3 regions of the Pseudomonas sp. ArH3a genome follow, and region 2 is predicted to be linked to each of the others. Evidence: predicted binding sites of a transcription regulator. Region 2 holds the regulator's gene; each other region holds the start of a gene.

Region 1 (4,194 bases), 870 kb from region 2:
TGGATTTTTGGGTGCGTTGGGCCAGGCCACGGACTTCGTCGGCGACCACGGCAAACCCACGACCGGCTTCACCGGCACGCGCCGCTTCAATCGCGGCGTTGAGCGCCAGCAGGTTGGTCTGCTCGGCCACGGCCTTGATCACATCCATCACGCTGCCGATCTTGTTGCTCTCTTGTTGCAGGTGCGTCATGGCGTCGGTGGAGCGCGCCACCTCAGCGGCCAGGCGTTCGATCTGGGCGATGGCCTCGGCCACCACTTTGTCGCCCGCGCGGGCTTGGCCATCGGCATCGGCAGCGGCCAGCGATGCTTGTTCAGCATTGCGTGCGACTTCCTGCACGGTGGCAGTCATTTCGTGCATCGCCGTGGCGACTTGATCGGTCTCGATCTTCTGGCTGTTGACGCCGGCACTGGTCTGCTCGGTGACGGCCGACAGCTCTTCGGCAGCGCTGGCGATCTGGGTCACGCCGTCGCGAATACCGCTGATCAATTCACGCAGGGTGGTGCCCATGCGCTGGATGCCTTGTTGCAACACGCCCAGTTCATCACGACGGGTCACTTGGATGTTGTGGCTCAGGTCGCCGGAGGCAATGCGCTCCACCACGGCCAGGGTTTCCTGGATCGGGCGAGTGATCTGGCGGGTAATCACCCAGGCAGCAATGATGCCGACCAGCAAAGCCAGCAACGTGCTGATCAGTTGCAGGCTACGGGCCTGGGCGCTTTCAACGTCACGGCGTTCGAGCTGGATGTCGTACAGCTTGTCGCTGATGGTGACGATATCCGCACCTTGGGTGGTCATTTCGGCGCGTGCGCTGACGATGTTGGCGTTGGCCGCCTTGTAGCTTTGTACGGCGCTGCGATAGGCGCCGAGTGCCGTTTCCAGTGAGGTCAAAGCGCTTTGTTGGCTGGTGCCGAATGCGGCGCTGAGATTTTTCAAACCACTGATGGCTTTTTCAATCTGTGCCGCGGCGCGGGCTTCGGTTTCTGCACTGGGACTATTGGTGTAACCGCGCACTTCGTAGCGGCCCAACTGGAATTCTTCTTTGGCGTGAGTGACGGCCTGGTACTGGGTGAAGCGCTCCGGGCTGTCGGGCATCTGCTGCACATTGGTTTCCAGGGCGTCGATCTGGGCGTTGGCGATGTCGGCCTTGTCGCCCATGACCTGGCGCGCGGCGTTGCCGTTACGGTAGGCCTCGCGCATTTTGTTCAGCGACTGTTGGTAAGCGGTGATGACGGCTTTCTGGTCGGTGAGCAGCTTGCGGTTTTCCGGGCTATTGAAGCTGTCCAGCAGCGTCTGTTGCTGGGCGGCGAAGGCGTCGAGGCTGGTTTGTACGTTCTGCGCCACGGCTTCGTCGCCGTTGGCCAGCATGTATTGCAAACGCACGATGCGTAGCTTGGTCAGCGAGGCGTTGAGCTGGGTGATGTCGCTCATCCAGTTGCTACGGTCGATCAGGCTGCCCAGGCTGGTCCAGCCCGTCAGGGCCAGGATCGAGGTGAGGACCAGCACCAGGCCGAAGCCCAGGCCGAGTTTGAGGTTGACGCTGATGTTGCCGAACCAGCTATTCATCGAATGCTCCGCAAGAGTGATGTCTGTCTGCTGGACGGTGTTGTTGTTTGAGCCAGCCAATTGTGTGTAGCGCTGTATCGGCGGCAAGCGATGATTCTGAAGTACTTTTCTTACGGGTGTGACGAGGGGTCGCCATCGCCGTGTGGCAATGGCGACCCTTCGGGCTCACAGTGCCGAGGCGTTGGGCACGACGGTCAGCCTCAGACAAGACGTGGCACCGGGGCTCATGTGCACGGTGTTATGTGCGACCCGCGGGTGGTTGGCCTGGCCTGAAGGTTCGCCACTGTTGGGGTTGACGTCAAAGCGCGGGAAATTGCTACTGGAGATGTCCAGGCGCAGGCGATGGCCGCGTTTGAACAGGTTGCAGGTGGCGAAGGGCTCGATCAGTACTTTTACTCGCTTACCGCGTGTGAGGAACGTCGGCTGCTCCCAGGATTCGCGATAGCGGCAGCGGTGGATGCCATCGGTAATATTCATCGCAAAGCCATCGGGGTAGTCGGCGCTCGGTGGATACACGTCGATCAGCTTGGCGGTGAAATCGGTGTCGGGCGCATCGCTGTCGATCCACAATTCGATCTGTACGCTACCGGCGACAATCAGGTCTGCCTCGAGTGGCTCGGTCTGAAAGCTCAGCACGTCATCGCGTTCGCTGAGTGGGCAGTTGTCGCCTCGGGTGCCGAAGAAATCGGCGCGCTCACGTTGATCGAAAGCACCGCCCACAAAAATTGGGGCGCCGGAAGTTAGCGCCCCGCCGAGGGTCGGGACCGGCTTTGCGGGGTCGGCGAAGTAACTCAAGTGCGCGTCGACGCCTTCGGGCGCGCTACGCGTCAGCTGCTTTTGCGCATTCAAGTACAAGGTCAATGGCTGGCTGCCTGGCAGTGGCCATTGCGTTGATTGCAGCCAGCGGCCACCGTGGTCCAGGCGACCGTTTTGGTCACGATTGCCACTGCCACCGCCCATCAGAAACACGTGAACACTGGCCGCGGTGGCCGGCGGCGAAGGCTTGAGGGTTTGCTCGAACCACGCCAGGCGGCAACTCAGCCAGTCGTGATCGACCTGGCCATCGAACACGGCCGCAGGGCCGAACTCCACGTCGCCGCTGTGGCTGATGTTGCGATCGCCATGCAGCCAGGGGCCCATGATCAGCCGCTGGTGTGCCGTGCCGTTTTGCCTGAAGGCGGTGTAGTTGGCCAGGGTGGAGCTGACGTAAGCGTCGTACCAGCTGGACATGAACAGCACTGGAATATCCGGCAACTGTGAGTAGTGGCCTTCGGCGTAGATACCGGACTTCTGCCAGTATTCGCTGAAGGTGCCCTGGGCCCATTGGTCAAGCACGTAGGCTTCGTACTCCGGCACATGGCGCAACGGAGACTGGCCGGGCTGCCACGGCATACGCGTAAACCACTGATGAATATCTTCCTGCTCCAGCGCCAGGCGAACCTGCGGATCGGCCAGTGCTGCCGGGCTCTCCTTGGCCTGGCGAAAGGCCCACGTGGCCTGCTTGAGTTCAAATGCACCACCTTGGCGGATCCCGCACTGGTAGGCGTTGGCGAATCCGCCACTGTCCAGCACCATGCTGCTCAAGCCCGGTGGGCGCAGGCAGGCCATTGCCAGTTGGGTATGGGCGGCGTAAGACAGGCCCATGCTGCCGACGTTGCCGTTGCACCAGGGTTGCTGGACGATCCAGGCCAAGGTGTCAAAACCGTCTTCACCTTCGGCGGTGTATTTGGTGAACAGCCCTTCGGACGCGTAGCGCCCACGGCAGTCCTGGAAGATGGCGACAAAGCCTTGTTCAGTAAAACGCGTCGCCATCTGTTCGCGGGAGATGTGTTGGCCATCGAGCTGTTTCTCCGAGCGCGAGGGCTTGCTCTTGTCGTAGGGCGTGCGCTCGATGACCACCGGGAACGGGCCTTCGCCGTCTGCCGGCAAGTAGATATCGGTGGCCAGGTGGATGCCATCGCGCATCGCGATCATTTGGTTGTGCAGGGTTTGCATGGGGAAAACACTCATCGACTCAGTACCCGCTCGTGACCGCAATGGCCAGTAACGCCATCGCCAGCACGGTGTAGATCAAGAACAGTGGCAGGATGTAGCGTGCCCATTGGCCCCAGCCGACATTGGCCGTTGCCAGCAGCACCAGCAGGCCGCTGGAGGTGGGGGTGATCATGTTGGTCAGGCCATTACCCATCAAAAACGCGAACACCGTGGTCTGCGGGCTGACGCCGGACAGTTGGCCCAACGGGCCGAAGATCGGCATGGTCACGGCGGCCTGGCCCGAGGTGGACGGGATCAGCACATCCAAGCCCAATTGCGCGAAGAACATGCCGTAGGCCGACACAATCGGGCCATGGTCGCCCACCAGATTGGCCAGGCTGTTGACGATGGTGTCCAGCACTTGGCCGGTACTGAGGATGATCTCCACGGCGGTGGCCAGGCCGATCAGCACGCCGGCAATCAGCACTTTTTTCATGCCATCGACAAAGGCACTGGCGGCGACACTCGCACCCAACCCGGCGATCACACTGAAAGCCACCGTCAGCAGCAGATAAAACGCCGACAGCTCATGGTATTTCCAAGCCCAGCGGTTGGAGGCGTAGACCAAAAAGCCGATACCTGTCAGCAGCACGATC
Region 2 (4,194 bases):
GGATCGCTTCGCGGTCATGTTCGATGCCGGCAAAACGATCAACTTGGCCGGCCATGAGCACCAATTTGAGCAGGTTGCTTTCCACTTCGGTGACCAGTTGGGTCACGCGTTTGATCACCTGACCGGTGAGGTCCTGGTAATCCTGGGCCAGCAGAATGTCATTGAGGTTGCTGGCAACCGTACGGTTGTCCTGCTCGCTGCGCGACAAAAAGCCGTCGACCCGACGCGCCAAATCACGAAACTCTTCGGCCCCCACTTCGCGACGCATGAAGCGGCCCCAGTCAACGCTCAGGGCTTGTGCTTCGGTGGTCATGCCATTGACCAAGGGCGTTGCGTTTTCCACCAGGTCCATGGTGCGGTTGGCCGCCGCCTCTGTCAGCCTGACCACATAGGACAGGCGTTCGGTGGCATCGGTAATTTGCGAAATTTCTTCGGCCTGGGGCATGTGCGGGTCAATCTGAAAATTGACGATCGCACTGTGCAGCTCGCGTGTGAGCTTGCCCACTTCCTGGTACAGGCCGCGGTCACGGGTCTGGTTAAGCTCATGGATTAACTGCACCGCGTCGCCGAACTGGCCTTTTTCAAGGCTTTCAACCAACTGGTGAGCATGCTTTTTCAGGGTCGACTCAAAGTCTCCCTGTGACGTTTCTTTATGCTCCATAGCTCCCCCGTGGCAGCATCAATGACCGATGCGTTCGAAGATTTTTTCGATCTTCTCTTTCAAGGCCTGTGCAGTGAATGGCTTGACCACGTAGCCGTTTACCCCAGCTTGGGCGGCTTCGATGATCTGTTCACGCTTGGCTTCGGCGGTCACCATCAACACAGGCAGGCTGCGCAGTTTTTCATCGGCGCGCACGTGGCGCAGCAAGTCGATGCCGGTCATGCCCGGCATGTTCCAGTCGGTTACCAGAAAGTCAATGCTCCCGCTGTTGAGGATCGGAATCGCCGTAATGCCGTCATCCGCCTCGACCGTGTTAGTGAACCCAAGGTCACGCAACAGGTTTTTTATGATCCGCCGCATCGTTGAGAAGTCATCAACGATGAGGATTTTCATGTTCTTGTCCAATTCGACCTCCAAGCAGTCTTAAACGCGCCCAGCACCTGGACGCGCCATTTCAATCAACAGGCGTTACACAAAAAGGACTGCCCAGGGCACCACGCAACGAACCCGCGAAAGCATGCAGCCTTCGCGGTAGCGTCTGCAGTGTCCCCACACTGCCTGTCAGCGCGTGCGCCACTCTCCCAATCGCCCCCGCAAGCGGGCTGCGCACTGGCTGTGCAACTGGCTGACACGCGATTCGCTGACCCCCAGGACCTCACCGATTTCCTTGAGGTTCAGCTCTTCGTCGTAGTACAGCGACAACACCAGTCGCTCACGCTCCGGCAAATTGGCAATCGCGTCCGCCAACGCCCCCTGGAAACGTTCGTCTTCCAGGTCGCGCGACGGCTCCAGATGTGCACTCGCGCCATCCTCGTGCAGCCCTTCGTGTTCGCCGTCCTGCAACAGGTCGTCGAAACTGAACAGGCGGCTGCCCAAGGTATCGTTCAAAATCCCGTAGTAATCGTCGAGACTCAATTGGAGTTCGGCCGCAACTTCATGATCTTTAGCGTCACGACCGGTTTTTGCTTCAATTGAGCGAATTGCGTCACTGACCATTCGCGTGTTGCGGTGTACCGAACGCGGCGCCCAATCCCCTTTACGCACCTCATCGAGCATCGCGCCACGTATACGAATACCCGCATACGTCTCGAAACTCGCGCCTTTGCTCGCGTCGTATTTGGTCGACACTTCGAGCAAACCAATCATGCCGGCCTGGATGAGGTCTTCGACCTGCACGCTGGCGGGCAGGCGTGCCAGCAAGTGGTAGGCAATGCGCTTGACCAGCGGCGCATAGCGCTCGATCAACTCGCCCTGGCTGTCACGTGCCGACTTTTTGTAAAGGTTGTAGCCGCTGGCTGTCATAGCACCGGTCCTGCGCTCGTCTGATGCACCAATCGCTCGACGAAAAACTCCAGATGCCCCCGAGGGTTAGCGGGCAACGGCCAAGTATCGACCTTCTGAGCAATAGCCTTGAACGCCAATGCGCATTTGGAACGAGGGAACGCTTCGTAGACTGCACGCTGCTTTTGCACAGCCTTGCGTACACACTCGTCATAGGGAACTGCGCCCACGTATTGTAGGGCGACATCGAGGAAGCGATCCGTGACCTTGGTCAACTTGGCGAACAGGTTTCGCCCTTCTTGCGGGCTTTGGGCCATGTTGGCCAACACGCGAAAGCGATTCATGCCGTAGTCACGGTTAAGCAATTTGATCAGGGCGTAGGCGTCGGTGATCGACGTAGGTTCGTCGCAGACCACCAGCAACACTTCTTGCGCGGCGCGCACAAAGCTGACCACCGACTCGCCGATCCCGGCGGCGGTGTCGATCACCAGCACGTCGAGGTTGTCGCCGATATCGCTGAACGCCTGGATCAGGCCGGCATGCTGCGCCGGGCTCAGGTGCACCATGCTCTGGGTGCCCGAGGCGGCCGGCACGATACGAATGCCACCGGGGCCCTGCAGCAGCACATCGCGCAGCTCGCAGCGGCCTTCGATCACATCGGCAAGGGTATGTTTGGGTGTCAGCCCCAGCAGAACGTCGACGTTCGCCAGGCCCAGGTCAGCATCCAGCAGCATGACGCGACGGCCAAGCTCTGCCAGGGCCAGGGACAAATTCACTGACACGTTAGTTTTCCCGACGCCACCTTTGCCGCCGGTCACCGCGATCACCTGTACGGGATGCATGCTGCCCATTTTATTTCTTTACCTTGTCTTGCTTAGACGCAGGCTACATGGCTTGGCCGCGTGAATCGCTTGCAGACCATCGATGTAGGTACATTTCACGGTGTTCATCCCGCCTCAACCGACCCGTTTTGCCGGGTGGTGGTAAAGGTCGGCGAACATATCGGCCATCGCTTCCTCGCTAGGCTCTTCTTGCATTTGCACGCTGACAGCACGGCTGACCAACTGATGACGGCGCGGCAGATGCAGATCATCCGGAATCCGCGGCCCGTCGGTCAGGTAAGCAACCGGTAATTCATGACTGATAGCCAGGCTCAGCACTTCGCCCAGGCTCGCGGTTTCGTCGAGCTTGGTGAGGATGCAACCGGCCAGGCCGCAGCGCTTGTAGCTGTGGTAGGCAGCGGTAAGAACCTGTTTCTGGCTGGTGGTTGCAAGCACCAGGTAATTCTTCGACTTGATGCCACGCCCGGCCAGGCTTTCCAGCTGCATGCGCAGCGCCGGGTCGCTGGCTTGCAGGCCGGCGGTGTCGATCAGCACCACGCGCTTGCGCAGCAGCGGGTCGAGGGCGTTGGCCAGGGACTGGCCCGGGTCGACGTGGGTCACCGACACATTGAGGATGCGGCCCAGGGTCTTGAGCTGCTCCTGGGCGCCGATGCGGTAGCTGTCCATGCTCACCAGCGCGATGTTCTGCGCGCCGTACTTGAGCACATAACGCGCCGCCAGCTTGGCCAGGGTGGTGGTCTTGCCCATGCCGGCAGGGCCGACCATGGCAATCACACCGCCCTCTTCCAGGGGTTCGATTTCCGGGGTGACGATCATGCGCGCCAAGTGCGCCAGCAACATGCGCCAGGCTTGGCGCGGCTCCTCGACCTCGGCGGTGAGCGCCAGCAAGTCACGGGACAACGGGCCGGACAGGCCGATCCGTTGCAGGCGACGCCACAGGTTAGCCTGTTGCGGCTTACTGCCTTGCAACTGGTTCCACGCCAAGGAGCCCAACTGTACTTCGAGCAGCTCACGCAGGCCATTGAGTTCAAAACGCATCGAATCAAACACGCGTTGGTCGACTGCGGCGGCCGGTGCCGGCGCTGCAGGACGTGGCGGCTCTTTGAATGTTGGTTCCACCAGCGGCTCGGAAGCAGTAAGCGGCAGGCCGGCGAACAGCTGGCGATTGGTGGTGGCGTCGCTGTCGCCACGCATGCTCAGCTCAGCCTGGGCCGAGACAATGCGCGAGGCGGTCTTGCGCAACTCGTCTTCGAGTTCCATGTTCGGCACGCGCGGCGCCAGCGCCGAGGGCGTGTAATCCAGGGCAGCCGTCAGCTCGACACCGCCGGCAATACGACGGTTACCGATAATCGCGGCATCGGCGCCCAGCTCATCACGTACCAGTTTCATGGCCTGACGCATATCGGCGGC
Region 3 (4,194 bases), 2.6 Mb from region 2:
TATCAATCCGACGGTTGATCGGGTTGAACGGGTCTTTAGGATCAAACAGCTGCGAGGAAGCAAAACCCACCACGCGCGCCACTTGCGGGTCGGGATAGCTGCCTGCCACCAGCGCACGGCGCGCGGCGTTCGCGCGGTTGGCCGAGAGTTCCCAGTTGCCGAAGTCGCCCTGGCCCGAATACGGCTTGGCGTCGGTGTGACCGCTGATGCTGATCTTGTTCGGCACCGCCTTGATGGTGTCGGCCATGGCCAGCAAGATGTCTTCAAAGTAGGGCTTCAGGCGCGCGCTGCCGGAGTCGAACATCGGCCGGTTGGCAGCGTCGGTGATCTGGATGCGCAGACCTTCAGGCGTGATTTCGAAGGAAATCTGGTCCTTGAATTTCAGTAGCTGCGGGTTCTCTTCAACCTTGGTCTGCAGTTCCTGCAGCAACAACTCGAGGCGCTCTTTCTCGACCTGATCGGCCATGCTCTCGACAGTTTCGCGCTCAATCGGGATGTTTTCCTGCGGCGATTCGGTCTTGACCTCGGGGTTGATGGTGCGCTCAGGCGCCAACTGCGGCGAGCCGCCCAGGTCGATCACAAACGGCGTACCGCTTTCCGAGAAGCCAATCGGGTCTTTGAAATAACCGGCGATGGCGATTTTCTGTTCGGGCGTGGCGGTCGACATCAGCCACAGCACCAGGAAGAACGCCATCATCGCCGTCGCAAAGTCGGCGAAGGCGATTTTCCAGGCACCACCATGGTGCCCCGCAGCGAAGCGCTTGACGCGCTTGATGATTATCGGCTGGTTGTTTTCCATGGTTTAGCGACCGCGAACCGCTTGTTCCAGCTCGGAAAAACTTGGGCGATGTTTCGGGTACAGCACCTTGCGCCCGAACTCCACCGCCAGCGATGGCGGCATACCGGACGCCGAAGCCACCAGGCACGCCTTAATCGCTTCGTAGAGGTTGACCTCTTCCTTGGCATCGTGGGCCAGGCAGGTAGCGAGTGGGCCGAAGAAGCCATAGGCCGCAAGAATACCGAAGAAGGTACCCACGAGGGCCGCACCCACGTGCATACCAATGGCCTTCTGGTCGCCTTCGCCCAGGGACGCCATGGTCACCACAATACCGAGTACCGCCGCGACGATACCAAAGCCGGGCATGGCGTCGGCAACGCCGGTCACGGCATGCGAAGGGTGCTCCAACTCTTCTTTAAGGCTGAACAGCTCCATGTCGAACAAGCCTTCGAGCTCGTGCGGCGCCATGTTGCCGGAGGACATGATGCGCAGGTAATCACAAATGTAGGCGGTCATGCGCTCATCTTTGAGCACGGCCGGGTACTTGGCGAAAATCGGGCTAGCCGCGGCGTCTTCGATGTCGCCTTCGATGGCCATCATGCCTTCACGGCGGCTCTTGTTGAGGATCTCGTAGACCAGGCCCAGAACCTCCAAGTAGAAGGTGTGGGAGAAGCGCGAACTGAACATCCCCAGCGACTTTTTGATCACATGCATGGTCATGTAACCCGGGTTGGCCTGCAAGAATGCACCTAAGGCCGCACCGCCGATAATCATCACTTCGAAGGGCTGGATCAACGCAGCGATTTTACCGTGGGAAAGGACGTACCCACCGAGCACGCTTGCGAAGACGACGATGATGCCGATAATTTTAGCCATAGGGGATTGGTACTTGCGCCGTCGGGTTCATGGACATATTGGGTGCAGCCGAAAACTCTTGTTCTACTTATCGGCAAAACTGCGCCAGACTATAGCCCGTTAAGGCGAAAAGCCAATTCGGCCCGTTCCGGGCATGTAGAACGCAAGTGATGATCGCGCCCCACTCATGGCTAATGAAACGACAGTACCCACTGCAAAACCCACCACACTCGCCGCTTGGATCAAGCGCCTGGACGACGTGCTGCTGCCTGTTCCCCAAGCCAGTCACGAGCGTGTGTGCAAAGCCATTCGCGATAGCCGCAGCTCATTGCGAGATATTGCCGAGCTGATGCAACACAGCCCCGCGCTCGTGCTCAGCGTGATACGCGAGGCCAATAGCCAGGCCCACGGCAGCCTGTCGGGGCCGGCGGAAAACCTCGAAGTGGCACTCAACCGCCTGGGCCTTAAACGCGCCGAGGAATTGTTGGCGCGCCTGCCTTCGGTGCCGGAAAAAGACATCCCCGTGGCCCTTCGCCAACTGCTGCTGGTGAGCCAACACGCGTCCCAGCAGGCCAACGGTTTGTTCGCCAGCCGCCTGGCGCGGCTATGGCAAGACATTCATTGGGGCAGCCTGCTGTTTCTGTCGCCGCTGTGGCCGATGGCCGTCGCCTACCCCAAGCTCCTGGAAGAATGGGAACTGCGCGTTATCCACAAAGGCCAGTCGGCGCGCAAAGTCGAGCAGGAATTGTTTGGCGTGCTCCTGCTGGACGTGTGCCTCGGCTTGACCGAGGCCTGGCACCTGCCGATCTGGGTCTCCCAAGGCTACAACTTGCTGCTCACCGAGCAACGCTTGCTGGTCAAGACGCTGCACATCGCCCGCGAAGACGACGCCCTGCGCCACCAGCAATTGCTCGATGCCGCCCCCAACCTGCGCCGCTGGCTGAACCAGCCGGCCAACACCGTGCTACTGGCCAACGGCCTGGCGATGTCGGCACAGGAATCCTGGACCTGCCCGCACACCGAGCGCTGGCAATACCTCACCGCGCTGTACCTGCAAGAACCGTTGAGCGACGTGCAGCAACAGGTTCACCAGCAAGCGGTGACCAGCGCACGCACCACCTTGATGCCGGACCTCTGGCACCCGGCGTTATCGCTGATCTGGCCGTGGCATGTGCAGAAAGTCCATCGCGGCCTGTTGCCGGCGCCGCCGCCCACTGCCGAATCATTGGCCGTGTGGCGCAATCGCTGCACTGAGCTACTGGTAGAACCGAGCCGTTTTGCCAATGCCATGCACCTGACCACCTGCGCCAAGGAAGCCTTGGTCGCCAGTGGCATGCAGCGAGTGTTGCTGTTTATGGCCGACCGCACCCTGAGCACCTTGCGTGCGCATCAAGCAGACGGTTTGCCTAAGGACGCCGCCAACCTGAGCCTGGACGTGGTCAACAGCACGCTGCTGCAGCGCCTGCTGGAAAAGTCCGCCCAGGTGCGCCTCACGCCAGACAATCACGCGCAGTTCTCGGCACTGCTGCCGCCGACCCTGCGCCGCCTGTTCACCGGCGAACACCTGTTGCTACGCTCCTTGAGTTGCAACGGCAAGGTGGTGATGCTGATGGTCGCCGACCAGGGCGGCGGGCCGTTCTCGGAAACCACCGTGCAAGCCTTCGGCAAAACCGCTCAATGCATCGAGAAAGCCCTGCACTGCTTTACCAACCGCAGCGCTTGATGCTTGCGCTACAATCGCCCTCTTTTATCGCCAACATTTGTGCCCAGGAGACCTCACATGCCTGACTTCTCTGGCTTGCCGCTGGTGATCGAGTCCAGCGACCTGCTCGGTCAACTGGATGCCGAACACCTGATTCTGGTGGACCTCACCAGTGCCGCCCGCTACGCCGAAGGGCATATCCCCGGCGCGCATTTCGTTGACCCCAAGCGCACCCAACTCGGCCAGGCGCCCGCGCCCGGCCTGCTGCCGCACAAGGCCGAGCTGGAAAAACTCTTCGGCGAACTGGGCCACACCCCAGATGCCACCTACGTGGTCTACGACGACGAGGGCGGCGGCTGGGCCGGGCGCTTCATCTGGATGCTCGACGTGATCGGCCACCAGAAATACCACTACCTGGACGGCGGCCTGCTGGCCTGGCTGGACGGTAAACACCCCGTGTCCACCGAGGTGCCCGCCCCGGTCGGCGGCCCAGTCAGCCTGACCTTGCACGATGGCCCCACCGCCACGCGCGAGTACTTGCAAAGTCGACTCGGCGAGGCCGACCTGGGCATCTGGGATGCACGCGGCCCGTTGGAATATTCCGGCGAGAAGGTCCTCGCGGCCAAGGGTGGTCACATCCCTGGCGCTGTGAACTTCGAATGGACCGCCGGCATGGACAAGGCACGCAACCTGCGTATCCGCCGCGACATGCCACAGATCCTCGAAGACCTCGGCCTGACCAAAGATAAAGAAATCATCACCCACTGCCAGACCCACCACCGCTCTGGCTTCACCTACCTGGTGGCCAAGGCGCTCGGTTATCCGCGAGTCAAAGGTTATGCCGGTTCCTGGGGCGAAT

What was found. The regulator FliA, encoded in region 2, starts transcription of late flagellar genes. The targets are predictions, from matches to a motif close to CTAAAGTTTNNNNNNNNNNNGCCGNTAA.
Region 1: a site for FliA is predicted at 1,639-1,666, ahead of K0P33_RS27040 (methyl-accepting chemotaxis protein). Genes of this name have one in related genera too.
Region 3: a site for FliA is predicted at 1,722-1,749, ahead of motA (flagellar motor stator protein MotA). Genes of this name have one in related genera too.

What each region holds. Positions count from the first base shown of each region.
Region 1 covers NZ_CP080330.1:5,881,764-5,885,957, reverse strand. Annotated here, with positions in the region: gene K0P33_RS27040 (methyl-accepting chemotaxis protein) at 1-1,564, opposite strand, end outside; gene K0P33_RS27035 (CocE/NonD family hydrolase) at 1,730-3,559, opposite strand; gene K0P33_RS27030 (AbgT family transporter) at 3,579-4,194, opposite strand, start outside.
Region 2 covers NZ_CP080330.1:5,015,484-5,019,677, forward strand. Annotated here, with positions in the region: gene K0P33_RS22875 (protein phosphatase CheZ) at 1-661, opposite strand, end outside; gene K0P33_RS22880 (chemotaxis response regulator CheY) at 680-1,054, opposite strand; gene fliA (RNA polymerase sigma factor FliA) at 1,223-1,963, opposite strand; gene fleN (flagellar synthesis regulator FleN) at 1,960-2,793, opposite strand; gene flhF (flagellar biosynthesis protein FlhF) at 2,899-4,194, opposite strand, start outside.
Region 3 covers NZ_CP080330.1:856,222-860,415, reverse strand. Annotated here, with positions in the region: gene motB (flagellar motor protein MotB) at 1-799, opposite strand, end outside; gene motA (flagellar motor stator protein MotA) at 803-1,654, opposite strand; gene K0P33_RS03735 (HDOD domain-containing protein) at 1,821-3,356, shown strand; gene K0P33_RS03730 (rhodanese-like domain-containing protein) at 3,414-4,194, shown strand, end outside.